Regions from separate parts of the Alishewanella sp. SMS8 genome, predicted to be linked through region 2. Evidence: riboswitches for the same ligand, from Rfam matches in the RefSeq annotation. Region 2 holds a riboswitch; the other holds the start of a gene.
The links. A riboswitch is a leader RNA that binds a small molecule or an ion and turns the genes downstream of it on or off. The one in region 2 is predicted to bind cobalamin.

Region 1 (7,587 bases), 430 kb from region 2:
GCTCGATTTCTGATTATCAGTTTGGCTTAGATAATCGTACTATTTATGTAACAACCCAAGATGTTGGGCAATATAGCATTTATGCCATCAACACCAGCTTTGGTGATGTCGTCAAAGTGTATGGTGATGGCTATGCCGGTAACTTACAGGTTGCCAGTGATAAAATTGTGTTTACCAATCATCGCTTAAATATGCCAGCAGAGATTTTTCAAACCGGGCCAGATGGTTCGCAATTACAACAATTAACCGATGTTAACGCCACTTGGCGCGAGCAGGTACAATTTGGTGAGTACGAGCAATTTAGCTTTAAAGGCGCAAACGATGCCACCGTATACGGCTATTTAGTGAAGCCGTGGAATTTTGAGCCAAGCAAAAAATACCCGATGGCCTTTTTGGTGCACGGTGGGCCACAAGGTAGCTTCGGTAATATGTTTAACGAGCGTTGGAATGCGCAAATGTATGCGGCTAAAGGCTATGCTGTGGTCATGGTCGATTTCCATGGCTCTACCGGTTATGGCCAAGCTTTTACTGATGCGATTAGCCGTGATTGGGGTGGCAAGCCCTTAATCGATTTGCAAAAAGGCTTTGAGTATATTGTGCAAGCTCAGCCTTGGATTGATGGCGAGCGTGCTTGTGCTCTGGGGGCTTCCTACGGCGGTTATATGATGAACTGGATTGCCGGTAACTGGCCAGAGGGCTTTAAATGCTTAGTGAACCATGCCGGTTTGTATGATATGCCGAGTTTTTATGGCAGTACGGAAGAGCTGTGGTTTCCTGAGTTTGATTTAGGCGGGCCAGCTTGGCAGGCTGAGTCAGATTATCAAAAATTTAATCCGGCGGCGCATGCCGCAAAGTGGCAAACGCCGATGTTGGTGATCCACGGCTTAAAAGATTTCCGTGTGCCTTATGCTCAAGGCTTAGGGGCTTTTACTAATTTACAACGTAAAGGCATTGATTCACGGTTGGTGATCTTTCCAGATGAAAATCACTGGATTTTAAACCCGGATAACAGAGTGCGTTGGTACAACGAAGTGTTTCAGTGGTTAGATAAATATACACGTTAAACATAAGCTCCGTTAAGCTAATGCGCGTGAGTTAAGCATAACACTGTTTTCGCTAAATCAACTGTTGCAGGCCATGGATGGCCGCAAAGAATCCTCAAGAAAGACTTATGGCGTGTTGGCTAAGCAAACCGCGTTATGCTTAACACTAAACTGATCGGTATGACCGCTCTGTGGGGCTTTGTTATGGAATCATGCAGCGGTTAATAGTAAGCAAAGGGTTGCTGCCCCGTTTGTAATTGTCGGCTTGGGGCGGCAATACCAAAATGTAAACGCAAATTTTCGGTGAAGCCTTCACGCTCTAATTGAAACAGCATATTTGCCAAGGGCTGTAATAAGGCGCTGTGGTCGCGATGCAGTAAATGGTAATCAGGTAAGCTAAAAATAAATTGCTCGCTAATCGGGAATTCGCTTTGTGCATTAAGCTGGTAAGCCGCAAAAATCACGGCATCGACTTTGCCGGTTAAAAATAAATTTTTGGTACTTTCGATACTGCCAGAGCTAATCACTTGGCGCGAAGGCGGCAGCTTTTTTAAGATTTCTTCCAGCACCAAAGAGCCACGGACATAAGCCAAGCTTGGCACGTCGTCTAGGCTACATTTTGCACAGCGTTGCTGATTGATATACAAATAAACCTTGGTATCAAACAACACATAGGGTACTGCGACGAGGTTAGGGTAATGCTTAGTGACATCCAGCACCCTAGCTAGCTCACCATCTAAGCTGCCTTTATTCGACTCTAATAAACTTCGGCCAAACGGAATATCAATAAAGTGTGCATCAATATTTAAACGCCGATAGGCTTCAGACAACAAAGCTTGGCTGTATTGCGCTGCAGGTGAGGTTAGCGCTTCGCGAAATTGAAGTTTTGACGGCAATGTCTCTGCCGTTTCGGCGTACGACACACTCCAGATCATTACGCTAAAAAGTAGCAGCCATTTCATCAGATCAATCCGTTTAGTCTTAGCGTTTGCACATCTTGTGAGATGCGGTTCAGCTATTTATGAGTAAATAAAGCAACGTCAGGCGAATAGTGTTACCCGTTCCGTTACAAGAGCGCTAAAAATATCCCTAACTTGCAAAGTATTATAAGTTTACGGCTGCAGTTTTTGTTGCCATGCCGCCAACGCGAGCAGTTGCTGTTTGATATTTTCTTGGATTTTACTATCAATTAAATGTCCTTCGTTGTCAAAAGCGCCGCTAAACGCATTGGCAAAAACTTCGGGTTTATTTAACGGGTGTAAATCGAGATATACACAGACTTGACGTAAATGATATTGCGCGCGCGAGCTACCCATGCCCCCTGCCGCTCCCATAATAGCCACCGCCTTGCCACGTAATAGGTAATTATCAGGTTCACGCGATGCCCAATCTAGCGCGTTTTTTAAAGCGGGGGCCAGTGAGTAATTGTACTCTGGGCAGCCCAGAATTAATGCATCTGCTTGGGCGAAATCGTTAAGTAACCGGCTGACAGCAGCAGGTTTCTCTGCTAAATCGGCGTTATAAAAGGGCACATCTAATAAGTCGGCCAGGTGGATTTTCATACCTTTTGGTGCGTGTGCTTGTGCCCATAGCAACATACCCCGATTAGTCGATTTAGCGCGTAAACTGCCGCAGATGGCCAAGACGTTGAGTGTTTTTGTCATAGTGATAGGTTGCTCCATGTCAGGTGTTTAGCCCTGAGGCTTGCAGCGTTCAGATTTTATAAATAGCTTAAGCCTAGCAGTTATCGTTAAAATTGCAGGATAAAAGTTAACCCTATGCGTAATAAATTTCACCGGTAGAGCACAATAAAGCAAAGCAGTAATCCGATATCTGCTTTAACTTTTTACTGCTACAATAGCCAGCGTTGCTATCTTATAACAAGCAACGCTTAAACGCTAAGGTGAGCTTAAAGCTTAACATAGGGAATCAGGTGCGAACCCTGAACTGTACCCGCAACTGTAAACTACGCTGTGTTTCAAGGCCACTTAACGGGAAGGCGAAACATGGGTCATCGTAGTCAGTCAGGATACCTGCCTTGGTGTAAAATGCCCCCGTGCGGGAAAACACGGTAGCGGCCTGCCACCTGTGTCAAACGGGCTGTAGGATGCTGCCTGCGAGCAATTACAGGATATCGTTTTGACAGCCGCCATTTATACTCTAGACCAGCTTTGTTTAGCGTATCCCAATTCGCGTAGCTCAGGCTCTGTGCTGGCGCTCGACCAGATTACGTTGACGATTTCCCCTAATGAAGTCGTCGGTATTATCGGCCCAAATGGCGCGGGTAAAAGTAGTTTATTACAACTACTCAATGGCCGTTATGCGCCGAATAGTGGCCGAATTTTACTTTCTGGCCAGCCGTTGCAGCAGCAGAGTGCACAGGCTTTAGCACGGCAAGTTGCCACCGTGGCACAAATCAGCAGTGCACCGCAGGGGTTGTTTTGTGAGCAAGTTGCGGCGATGGGCTTGTTACCACATAAGCGCTGGTATGAGGGCACCAGTGCCCAAGACCTGCAGCAGGTAAGGTTAGCATTGCAGCAAGTGGGTTTGGCTGATAAAGCGCAACTACGCGCCGATACTTTATCGGGGGGCGAATTACAGCGACTTTATATTGCACGCGCTTTGGTGCAGCAAGCGACTATTTTATTATTGGATGAGCCGACCAATCATTTAGATGTGAAATACCAACATCAGGTATTGCAACTGCTACAGGGGCTGAATAAAACCATTATTTGTTGTTTGCACGATCTGAATTTAGCCGCGCGTTATTGCCACAAGCTATTGTTATTGGAAAACGGTAAGGTGCGGGCCTATGGTACGCCACACGACGTTTTGCGCCCAGCATTATTACAGCAGGTTTTTGGTTTGCCTTGCGTGGTATCATCTCAAGCCGATTATGGCTGGTTGCAAGTGACCTTTATACCTGAGCTCGCGCACGCGAAAGTCGGAGTGCCAAGCCCATGCTAAAACAGTTAAAACCCCGTCAGCGAGCCTTGCTATGGCTGTTAAGCGGTTTATTGGTACTGAGTTTACTATTGAGTTTGCACATTGGCAGTGTCGCGATCAGTTGGCGTGAATTGCTGCTCGCTTTAACTGGCCAAGCAGTGAGCGAGCCGCTGACCCAGACGATTATCTGGCAAATTCGTTTACCTCGTTTATTGGTCGCCATGTTAGTGGGGGCAGGCTTGGCTGTGGCCGGTACCGTTTTACAAAACGTCAGTCGTAATCCACTGGCTGATCCTTACTTATTTGGTTTAATGGCTGGGGCTGGGTTAGGGGCGACCATTGTCAGTATTGTGCTACCCGATCAACTGATCAGCATGGCGTTGGCGGCCTTTTTAGGGGCTTTGCTTGCGGTGCTGTTGGTGTTTATTGCCTGTATGGGTAATAGGCTACAAAAAATGGAAGTGACCTTACTCGCTGGGGTGGCGGTGTCATTTATGCTCAGCGCGATAAGCAGCTTTATTCTGTATTTTGCTGAGCCTTTTGCCGCTAATCGGGTTATTTTTTGGATGATGGGAAGCTTAAGTCGAACCGATTGGCACAGTGTGGCATTAATTGCGCCCGCCGTGCTGCTATTACTGGTGGTGGCATTGGCGGTCAGGCGGCAATTGGATGCCTTGTTATTATCAGACGACAGTGCCCGCAGCTTGGGCGTGAATACACAGCGTCTGCGGCTGGTGTTATTACTGCTTACCGCGTTAGTCACTGCCTGTATTGTGGCGCAGTGTGGTGGTATCGCCTTTGTGGGCTTAATGGTGCCGCATATGGTGCGTTATTTTATGGGGGTAACCGCAGTGCCATTATTGCTGGGCTCGGCGCTATTTGGGGCCATCTTTATGATGTGGGTGGATAATGCCGCGCGTAGCCTGTTAGCGATGCAAGAAATTCCATTAGGGGTGATCACCTCGGTGCTTGGCAGTGTATTCTTTCTGATTATTTTACGGCGACAGTTACAACAAGGTGGATAGCATGAGTGCAGATGAATTAAAACAACAACGCCATCAGGCACGGCAACAACGCTTAAAAGAGTACGTTGATGCCGCCGTAACACGAGCCAATATTGAAAAAGGTTTGTTGTTAGTCATAACCGGCAACGGCAAAGGTAAATCAACTGCCGGTTTTGGCACCGTGGCTCGTGCGGTCGGCCATGGCCTAAATGCGGCAGTGGTGCAATTTATTAAAGGCAGTTGGGCTTGTGGTGAACGTAATTTACTGCAACAACATGGTGTTGAGTTCTCAGTGATGGCAACGGGCTTTACCTGGGATACGCAAGACAAAGCGGCAGATATCGAAGCGGCCGAGCGGGTGTGGCAAGATGCCGAGCGCTTTTTAGCCGACGATACGCTCGATTTGGTGTTACTAGACGAGCTTACCTACATGCTCAGTTATCATTATTTACCACTAGAACGCATTGAAAAAGCGCTGATGCAGCGCCCAGCTAAACAACATGTGGTGATAACCGGTCGCGCTTGCCATCGACGTATCTTGGAATTAGCCGATACCGTTAGCGAGATCCAAGCAGTAAAACATGCGTTTGACGCTGGTGTGAAAGCACAACAAGGTTTGGATTGGTAAATGCGATTATTACACCGTATGTCGCGGCTTTGGCTTAGTGGGGTTATTTTAACACTACTCGCTTTGCCGCTTGCTGCCGCGCCGCAGCGGGTGATCAGTCTGGCGCCGCATATTACGGAATTAGTGTATGCGGTGGGGGCGGGCGAGCAATTAATTGCCGTGAGTGATTACAGTGATTATCCTGAAGCTGCCTTAGCATTGCCGCGGGTGAACAGTTTTGCGGCCTTAAATATTGAGGTTATTTTAGCGTTAAAACCGGATCTAGTGCTGGCCTGGCGCAGTGGTAATCCGGCGCAGGATCTTGAACGCTTGCAGCAATTTGGTATTCAGGTGGCTTATTCTGATCCAGTCACGCTTGATGATATTGCACTGGAGTTAAAGCAGCTCGGTGCTTTACTCGGGCATGCACAGTTAGGTCAGCAACAAGCGGCAGCGTTTCAGCAACGCTTAACCACGTTGCGTAAAGCCTATGCGCATAAACCGCGGCCAAGGGTGTTTTATGCCATGGGGGTGGCCCCGTTAACGACGGTCGCCAATTCGGCTTGGCCTGCGCAACTATTACGTGAGTGTGCCAGTGATAACATTTTCGCTGATGCTAAAGGCGATTATCCGCAGCCGTTGTTAGAGCAGTTATTAGTCCGCCAACCCACGGTAATTATTCAACCACAGCAGGCAGCAACAGCAGCGTTTTGGCAGCGCTATCCCAACCTGCCTGCGGTAAAAAATCAGGCTTTTGTTAGTTTAAATGCGGATTGGGTGTATCGAGCAGGCCCACGTATGCTCGATGCTATGCAGGCCTTGTGCGAAGGGCTAGAACCTTATCGTGGCTCAGTCGATAATATCTGAGCGTTGCTTACCGAGCGGTCGGCATTCGTTGAAGTGACCGTTGTGCTTGCAAATTTCTTTTGGCTGCTCGTCTTTGCCGAGCTTTTTCACGCCTTCAATCACTGCACTATCTAGCGCAATGCCCAGCTCAGTTAACAGTAAAGGCGGCTCAACGGTTTTGCTTTGCCCTGTTTGTTGATCTTGCACCACGCGCCTGTTGTCGCTTCGTAGCTGACTATCACCGAGCATCCCTAACGCGGTACAACCCGATAACAGGTTACCAAGCAGCAAGCAGCCGCCTAAAACTATCCATTTAGTTGATAACATTGTGCCGCTCCATTTGTGAAACATCCTTTTTGTTGCTGATAAGGTGACAAAAATACAACCTCGGCTAACAAAAAGTCAATTAAAAAGAACGTTACAGCCGCTCTAACTGATAGTGGCCACTGGCAAAGGCGTCGGCGAGTTCATGTGAACGACTTAGCACCGTTTGCCAGGCTTGGATGCGCTGTGCCTCGTTGAGTTTAAAGTCTTTACGATCAGGAATTTTGCCGTGAGGTAAGCTGCTGATCCAAGCCGGACTAGGACAGAGAATCACCACATTATCAAGATAAGCACGATTGGCTCTGCGCCATTTTAAACCTTTATCAAACCAGCCTGGCGTTAAGTCGGGGTAGAAATGCGGATAGAGTACCAAGCCTTCGCTGCTAAATTGCTGATTGAAGTGATAATCGGTGATACCACCATCAAAGTAGTGTCCTTGGCCCGCACCTTGAATATCCAAAACGGGCTCTAATACCATGGGAATAGCGCCACTGGCGATCACCGCGGCGGATAAATTGTGTTCATTCAGTAATACGTGTTCGGTTGGTAAATCAGCACTGTGGAAAAAAGGCGCCGCTTCTCCGGCGACATGAAAATGAATACGCTGAAAAAAATGCCTTAACAATCGTCGATTTAATAAATTCGCCCCTGCAGCGAGCATCAACCCCGTGCCTTGCAGCCAAGGGCGGTTGCTGCGGTTTAAGCCTTTAGCGCGGTCAACTATTAAATTTAACTTCATAACCGGGTGCTGCAATACCTGTTGAATACTGTCGTTATCCGGCAGGATCTGCTTAATAATATTTTGTGAGATCTGCGT
Region 2 (7,587 bases):
TTATTGGCCGTCGCGGTGATCACTTGTTGCACTTGCGCAAAGGTTGCCGTAAACGGCAAATCAACTTGTTCAAGCGACGCCAGCTGACAGACTTCACTGACAATTTGCTGTAATTGAGGTTGATGCTCTGTCGCCGCTAAAGCACCATTTTTACAATTTAACACTGCAGTGAGCGGGTTAATAGCCGCATTAATCGCCAACTTTTGCCATAAAGCCGCTATGCTATTCTCGGTGACGGTTAACGGGCCTAAGGCCTGATTTAAAGCCGTGAAAACGGCTTTGCGATGTGCACTCGCGGCTTCATTCAGTGGGCTGAGCATACTTTTACCTTGGCCGGTATGGCGGATCTGCTCCGTTTGTCGTAAGGCACCATGGCTAGTCGTTAAAAACCAGATCCCTTGCTTAGCCCGTGCAAATTGCCGCAAAACCGCAAGGTCTGGCATACCATTATGCGAAACGACAATTTGGGCGTTGTCAGTGAGATGCGGTTGTAGTTGGGTTAAGGCTTCGGTAACGGCATAGGCTTTTACCGGTAAAAACAAGGCATGGATGGGGGAGACGGCCGCTTGAAAATGGCATTGTTGCTCGGTGTGATCTAGCGCCAAAAAGCGCACGCTTAACGATTTAGGTTGACGCAACCACAAACGCACGGGTGTATTGGCCTGTTGCCACCGGCAGGCAGCAAGCAGGCCAATAGCACCTTGGCCAACGACGGTCCAGTTTAACGCTTGCTGCGTGGTCGCCATAAATGCCACAGTTTACGCACAACAAAAAAGGTTAAAACCCCAGCCATATCGGCCACCCAATCCCAAAAATCGCCCGTGCGTCGCGTATAGTTTTCTTGTATCACTTCAATTAAGGCGCCATAGATTGCCATCAAAAGTAGGATTTTCCAAAACACTGCGCGAAAGCCTTTCCAAATTAAGCCACTGAGTACAAAGAAAATACCAAAATGGGCCACTTTATCGAGATTTTCAATTTTAAAAAAAGACAATTCGCCAGCAAGCTTGTGGCCGTTAATCTCGGCCATAAAGCCAAAAGTGGCTAACAGCAGACATAATAAAAACAAAAAGCGATAAAACGATTGCGGCACGTTCTTATCTCCGATAAATGGGGCTCGGATTGTAGCAGTTTTCTGGTTATAATCACCAGCATAGACCGAGATAGGAGAGCAAAATGCCCGCTTTTGATATAGTTTCTGAAGTTGACCAGCAAGAGGTACTAAATGCGGTTGATAATGCTAACCGTGAATTACAAACGCGTTTTGATTTTCGCGGCGTAAATGCTGAATTTACCCTCAAAGATAAACAAATTAACATGGTGGCTGAGGCAGAGTTTCAGTTACAGCAAATGCTCGAAATCTTTTTTGCCAAAGCGGTGAAACGCAATCTAGATGTGCGCTCTTTTAAAGAAGGCGATGTAGTGCACTCGGGTAAAACTTACAGTTTAGCCTTATCGCTGCGCCAAGGTATCGAAACGGATATGGCGAAAAAGTTGGTTAAATTAATTAAAGACAATAAGTTAAAAGTGCAAGCCGCTATTCAAGGCGATCAAGTGCGCGTTACTGGTAAAAAGCGCGATGATTTACAAGAAGCGATTGCGGCGGTGCGTGCAGCTGAATTAGAGCAAGCTTTTCAATTTACCAACTTTCGCGATTGATTTGCAGTTAAGACTTCTAGAAGTCTATTGACTTGGCGCTGATTCAGCGTAAACTTGCGGCGGCTCTTGATAGAGCCGCCGCTTTTTTAGGTGCTTGGTCGCTGCTTTTTAATGTCATCGACCAAGTTAAACGGGAATCTGGTGTAAAACCAGAGCTGCCCCCGCAACGGTAAGCAACTTAAAGTATTTCATCCGCCACTGTCGCAAGATGGGAAGGCGAAATACTCGCGTCAGCAGGTTGTTAGCCCGGAGACCGGCCTAAAAGTCCTTCAAACCAAAGAAATGTGCGGTGGGCACATTGCTGGAGTATCTATGTTTAAACCTTCTTGGGCGCTGCTGTTGTCAGCCGTCCCTGCTGCTGTATCCGCGACTGACGTGGTCGAACATATCAGTGTTTACGCTAATCGCACCCCTGTAGCCACTTCCGAAGTGTTAGCCAGTGTTTCTGTGCTAGATCGTGCAGATATTGAGGCTCGTCAAGCCAGTGATTTACCTGCTTTATTAGCGCAATTACCCGGTATTACTATTTCTCGTGACGGTGGCCGTGGCCAAAATAGCGGTTTGTATTTGCGTGGCGGGAATAATGGCCATACGCTCGTATTGATTGACGGCGTGCGCAGTGGCTCCGCCACCTTGGGTTATAAAACCTTATCGATGTTGCCCTTAGCGTTAATTGAACGAATAGAAGTGATCCGTGGCCCTCGAGCGGCATGGTATGGTGCTGACGCCTTAGCTGGAGTAATTGCTATTACCACTCGTCAAGCCAGCGGCGTGGAATTAACTGCGGATGTTGGCAGTTATGGGCAGGCTGGTGCTAGCATTAATGCCAGTCAACATCATGGTGATCTGACTTTGAGTGCTACTGCTGGGTATAGCCGGGCCGATGGTTTTAATGTGCGTAACGATTTAGATAACGATCGGGATGGTTACCAACAACGTTTTGCTAAACTGGTGGCAGCTTATCAAACCCGATTGGGTCTTTGGCGTGGTCAGGTGGATGTTAACTCCGGTTTTTATCAGTTTGATACGGCCTGGGGCAGTGAAGATCAAGCTGAAACGTTAAACCGCAGTTATTTGTTGGGCTGGGAACATCAGCAAGGATCATGGCAACATCAAGCACAATTCAGCCGAACGCTGGATGATGACACGACTTATGGACCTGTTTCGCAAAGCCCATATGTGACTGAACGCGATGAATTTAACTATCAAGCAGCCACCGCATTGACAGATAGCCTATCGGGTTTAGCGGGCGTGAACTGGTATCAAGAGAGCGTAGCACGCTCAGGCGTAGCCTATGTGCAGGATAATCGCCTTAATCGTGCCGCCTTCGCTGGTTTACAATTTGCTGCGCAAGGCTTGCGTTTAGACGGGGCAGCGCGCCGCGACCTTACTGACCAATACGGTGGTAACACGACCTGGCAATTAGCTGCAGGTGTTGATCTCAGTGATGCGATGCAGCTCAGACTGAGCCGGGGTTCGGCTTTTAAAGCGCCGACCTTTAACGACTTGTATTATCCTGGTAGTGCCAATCCCGATTTACAACCAGAAAAAACTTTGTCGAATGAAATTGCACTGAGTTATCAGTTAGCCGCTGCGACGTTGCAGTTAGCCTGGTTTAAGCAAGATGTTGATAATCTGATCCAGTTTGATTTTGCGACCTACACACCACAAAACATTGAACGTGCCAAAATTTCTGGCGTGGAACTCAGTGTTGATCTGCGTTGGGATTCTTTAGAGCAAACAATCAGTTATAGCTGGTTGGACACTGAAAATACCTTGACTGGGCAACGGTTAGCCCGCCGACCTGAGCACAATGTGAATTGGCGCTTGACGCAACAATGGCAGCAGTTATCGGGATTTGTGACGGCGGATTACCAAAGCGATACCTATCAAGGTGAGTATGCCAGTAGCCCATATCTAGGTGGCTTTACTGTGTTTGGTGTGGGCGGTAGCTTTGCATTATCCCCAGCTTTATCGTTAAGTGCTAAGGTGGATAACCTGTTTGATAAGCATTATCAAACCAGTTCGGGTTATGAAACTGCCGGCGTAAACTTTGGTTTAAGCCTGCAATATAAATTGCCTTAAACGCCTAGTGATTAAACGCTAAAGAAAAAAACCAGCGCTGCATTTGCTACCTAAGTTGTTATACTAGGCTGCAGTCAGCGCTGGATTTATTTTAGCAGGTGCTGAAATTGGCTGCGAAATTTCGACATTTTCGGTGAAATGACCCAATGACAGTAGCCTTGCTGTGGGTTTTGCAAATAATAACCTTGATGATAACTTTCTGCTGGATAAAACACACTGGCCGGGCTGATCTCAGTAACAATGGGTTGTTCAAATAGCTGTTGTTGTTCAAGCTCGCTTATTATCGCCGCGGCTTCGGCTGCTTGCTCCGCGTTATGGCTAAAAATAACGCTGCGGTACTGAGTGCCGACATCATTGCCTTGGCGGTTAAGTTGGGTAGGGTTATGTAAACTAAAAAACAGTTGGCATAGCTGTTTAAAACTGATCTGGCTATCGTCATAACTCACTTGTACCACTTCTGCGTGGCCGGTTTCACCGGTGCAGATGCTTTGATAATCAGGATTGAGGGTATGACCTCCCATGTAACCACTGATGGCCGCGTGTACACCGGAGACTTCATTTAACGCTGCTTCTAAACACCAAAAACAGCCTGCGCCGAACGTGGCAATCTGTGTACTCATCTCTTCTCCTTGCATCAACGGCTGATCGTGCCTGTCGACTCTTACGTAATGTAAAGCCTAATAGATTATAACACGCCGGAGTAATAATGACGTTGGCAGTAATTGGTGCCGGTATGGCTGGGTTAAGTTGTGCCTTTGCGCTGCAACAAGCGGGACAACAGGTTGCGGTATTCGATAAAGCGCGCGGCGCCGGTGGCCGCATGAGCAGTAAGCGCAGTGCCGAAGGCTATTTAGATCTCGGCGCCCAATATTTTACGGCGCGGCAACCCTTATTTCAGCAGCAAGTTGCACAGTGGTTAAAGCAAGGTGTGGTCAATCGTTGGTTAGCACCCATGTATCAATATCGTGCTGGGCAATTAGCAGCTTCCCCCGATGCTGAGCAACGCTTCATTGGTACGCCGGCGATGCACAGCCCACTACGCGCGATGGCCGACGCCCTAGAATGCCACTTTAACTGCCGTGTTAGCACCATAACAAATACGGCAGAGGGCTGGTTTATTCAAAACGAGCACGCGGAGCAGTTTGGGCCCTTTGCTCAGGTAATACTGGCGATCCCGCCGGCACAAGCTGCCACATTATTACCTCCGCCATTAGCGGTGACGTTACCCACCGATTTATTACAACCTTGCTGGGCCGTGAGTTTACAACTAAGTAAGGCTACGCAGCATGCCGCCGGTGGTATTTTTGTTAAGGATCAGGCATTGGGTGTCAGTTGGATCAGTCGGCAAAACAGTAAGCCCGGGCGCTCTGTGACTGAAAATTGGCTGGTGCATTTTACGCCTGAGTTTAGCCAACAGCATTTAGAGCAAGATACTGTTTTTTGGCAGCAACAAGCTCAGCATGCCTTAGGCGAAATTTTAGGCTTGGCTAATGACAGTATTTCAGTCACTAGTGCGTTATGTCATCGGTGGCTGTATGCCCAGCAACAGCAGATGCCAGATAGTAATTTCCAAGATGCAATAGCGCCGGGTTTATGGTTAGCGGGCGATTGGACACGTGGTGGTCGGGTTGAAAATGCCTGGCTAAGTGGTTATGAATTAGCTCAGAGGATCCAGCATGGTTGAACAATGGCTCATTATTGGTGCAAGCGGCGGTATTGGCCGTGCCTTTGTTGACCAGTTACTGGCACAAGGCAAGCAAGTGTCGGCAATCAGCCGACAACCGCTAACTGAAAAAGTAGCAAATCTGGCGTGGTATACACTGCCGCAGGCCGATGCGCCTGAGACGGCATCGGTATTGACGACTATTTTTAGTCAACCGGTTACGGCTATCGTGTTATGTCAAGGTTGGTTGCACGGCGATAGTATGCAGCCAGAGAAAACTATCCGGCAACTGAGCGCTCTAGCGATGCAGCAAAGTTTTCAGGTTAATATTATGAGTCCGGCACTGTATTTACAGGCTTTGTTTCCTTTTATCCAAAAACTGCCGAATATCAAGTTAGCCGTGCTCAGTGCCAAAGTGGGCAGTATTACGGATAATCAGTTAGGGGGCTGGTACAGCTATCGGATGAGCAAGGCGGCGCTGAATATGTTGGTGAAAACAACCAGTATTGAATTGGCGCGTTATAACAAAACGGCCAGTTTAGTTAGTTTACATCCCGGCACCACGGATACGGCGCTATCTGCGCCATTTCAGCGAAATTTACCTGAAGGGCAGTTACAAAGCGCGCATGCCACCGCGGAGCGTTTATTGCCGGTTATCGCGGGCTTAAACCCAGAGCAATCCGGTCAATTACTTAATTGGGATGGACAAGCGCTACCTTATTAGAGCTTAGGTTTTTTATGCGCCATGTCGCGGGTCTGAACTATGACAGTCTTTAGCTGAACTTATCATGATTTCAAGCAAGAGGATCCTTATGCGTTTTTTCAGCAAGCATCAAGCCTTAACACTGGGCAGTTGCCTTGGACTCTTACTCTTAACGCTAACGGCCTGTTCACAAAAACAGCCGATCAACAATGTGGCTTGGCAGCAACAGTTGAGTTTACCCTCAGTACAACAAGCACTGAGTGTTGCTGAAAATTTGTCGCGTGATGTTGAACAAATCAGCTTTGAATGGCTGGACTCGGCTCGTGAACGCAGTGTACCAGCATTATTGTTCAAACCGGCTGCAGCACAACAGGCGAAAGCCTTAATCGTGTTCTCACATGGTTTAGGCGGCTCCAAAGAGCGTTATGCTTATCTGGGGCAATATTGGGCCAGTCAGGGTTTTGCGAGTTTGCATTTACAGCATGTTGGCAGCGACCGCAAAGTGTGGCGAGGTAGCCGTTTATTATTACCCTTTCGTCTAATGGATGCGGCCGATGATACTGAAGCACTGGCTCGGGTTGAGGATGTGAAATTCGCTTTAGATCACATTTTAGCCTCAGAGTATGCCGGGCAGTTTGATCCGCAGCATATTGTGATGGCTGGACATTCTTATGGTGCTAACACCGCTATGCTATTAAGTGGAGCACAGGTGAAGCAAAATGGCCGTTTGGTCAGCCTAAAGGATGAACGGATCACGGCGGCCATTTTGATTTCAGCCCCGCCTTTTTACAATAACCAGCCGCTGTCTCAGGTACTATCTGATGTTAGGATCCCAACGCTGCACATTACCACTACCGAAGATGAAATCACTGTGCCGGGTTTTTACTCTGCACCACAAGATCGGCTTGAGCTGTATTACGCTATTGGCAGTCAATACAAAGTATTGGCGGTGTTCAGTGCCGGCAGTCATAATATTTTTACCAATTGGCGTCGTAGTGGAGACTCTGTGCCTCAGCAGCAAGTGATTAAAGCGGCTACACAAGCGCTATCAAGCGCGTTTATCGCGCAAATTACTAGCGGCGATGATCGTGAATTACGGCAATGGGCGCAGCAGCATCAACCGGTGTTAGCAAACTTTATACGTTCGGATAGTTTTGCGCTACGCTAAGGCGTTGCTAGCGAAGGCCGCGTGGTTTTACGCGGCTTAATGATATCTCAATGCAATTATCCCTTCATGTTTCAGCTCTTTCTATCGCACAACGGACACAGGAATAACCGGCTGACAATACTGTTTTAACCCTGCTGTTTAATGCATGGCGCGACTAAGTTAACGGATGAACGCGACATGTTAAGTAAGCCATTCAGCCAATAAAAACGGGAGCCTTAAGCTCCCGTTTGTGATCAATCAGCTGCAGTTAGGCCTTATTTTGGCACTACCTCGTCAGCGGCATGCTCATCAGGTGCAGCTAATTCGAGT

Region 1: linked by a shared signal. The riboswitch ahead of ORJ01_RS00885 (ABC transporter ATP-binding protein) and the one ahead of ORJ01_RS02720 (TonB-dependent receptor domain-containing protein) in region 2 are both predicted to bind cobalamin.

What each region holds. Positions count from the first base shown of each region.
Region 1 is NZ_JAPJEA010000001.1:175,393-182,979, reverse strand. Features, by position in the region: gene ORJ01_RS00900 (S9 family peptidase) at 1-1,064, shown strand, start outside; gene ORJ01_RS00895 (ABC transporter substrate-binding protein) at 1,265-2,005, opposite strand; gene ORJ01_RS00890 (NADPH-dependent FMN reductase) at 2,156-2,707, opposite strand; cobalamin riboswitch at 2,928-3,099, shown strand; gene ORJ01_RS00885 (ABC transporter ATP-binding protein) at 3,183-4,010, shown strand; gene ORJ01_RS00880 (iron ABC transporter permease) at 4,004-5,014, shown strand; gene cobO (cob(I)yrinic acid a,c-diamide adenosyltransferase) at 5,016-5,621, shown strand; gene ORJ01_RS00870 (cobalamin-binding protein) at 5,622-6,467, shown strand; gene ORJ01_RS00865 (hypothetical protein) at 6,450-6,773, opposite strand; gene ORJ01_RS00860 (patatin-like phospholipase family protein) at 6,865-7,587, opposite strand, start outside.
Region 2 is NZ_JAPJEA010000001.1:608,597-616,183, reverse strand. Features, by position in the region: gene ORJ01_RS02735 (ketopantoate reductase family protein) at 1-746, opposite strand, end outside; gene ORJ01_RS02730 (VanZ family protein) at 722-1,093, opposite strand; gene ORJ01_RS02725 (YajQ family cyclic di-GMP-binding protein) at 1,177-1,659, shown strand; cobalamin riboswitch at 1,731-1,936, shown strand; gene ORJ01_RS02720 (TonB-dependent receptor domain-containing protein) at 1,972-3,744, shown strand; gene msrA (peptide-methionine (S)-S-oxide reductase MsrA) at 3,831-4,364, opposite strand; gene ORJ01_RS02710 (NAD(P)/FAD-dependent oxidoreductase) at 4,451-5,428, shown strand; gene ORJ01_RS02705 (SDR family NAD(P)-dependent oxidoreductase) at 5,421-6,131, shown strand; gene ORJ01_RS02700 (alpha/beta fold hydrolase) at 6,220-7,278, shown strand; gene ORJ01_RS02695 (efflux RND transporter permease subunit) at 7,533-7,587, opposite strand, start outside.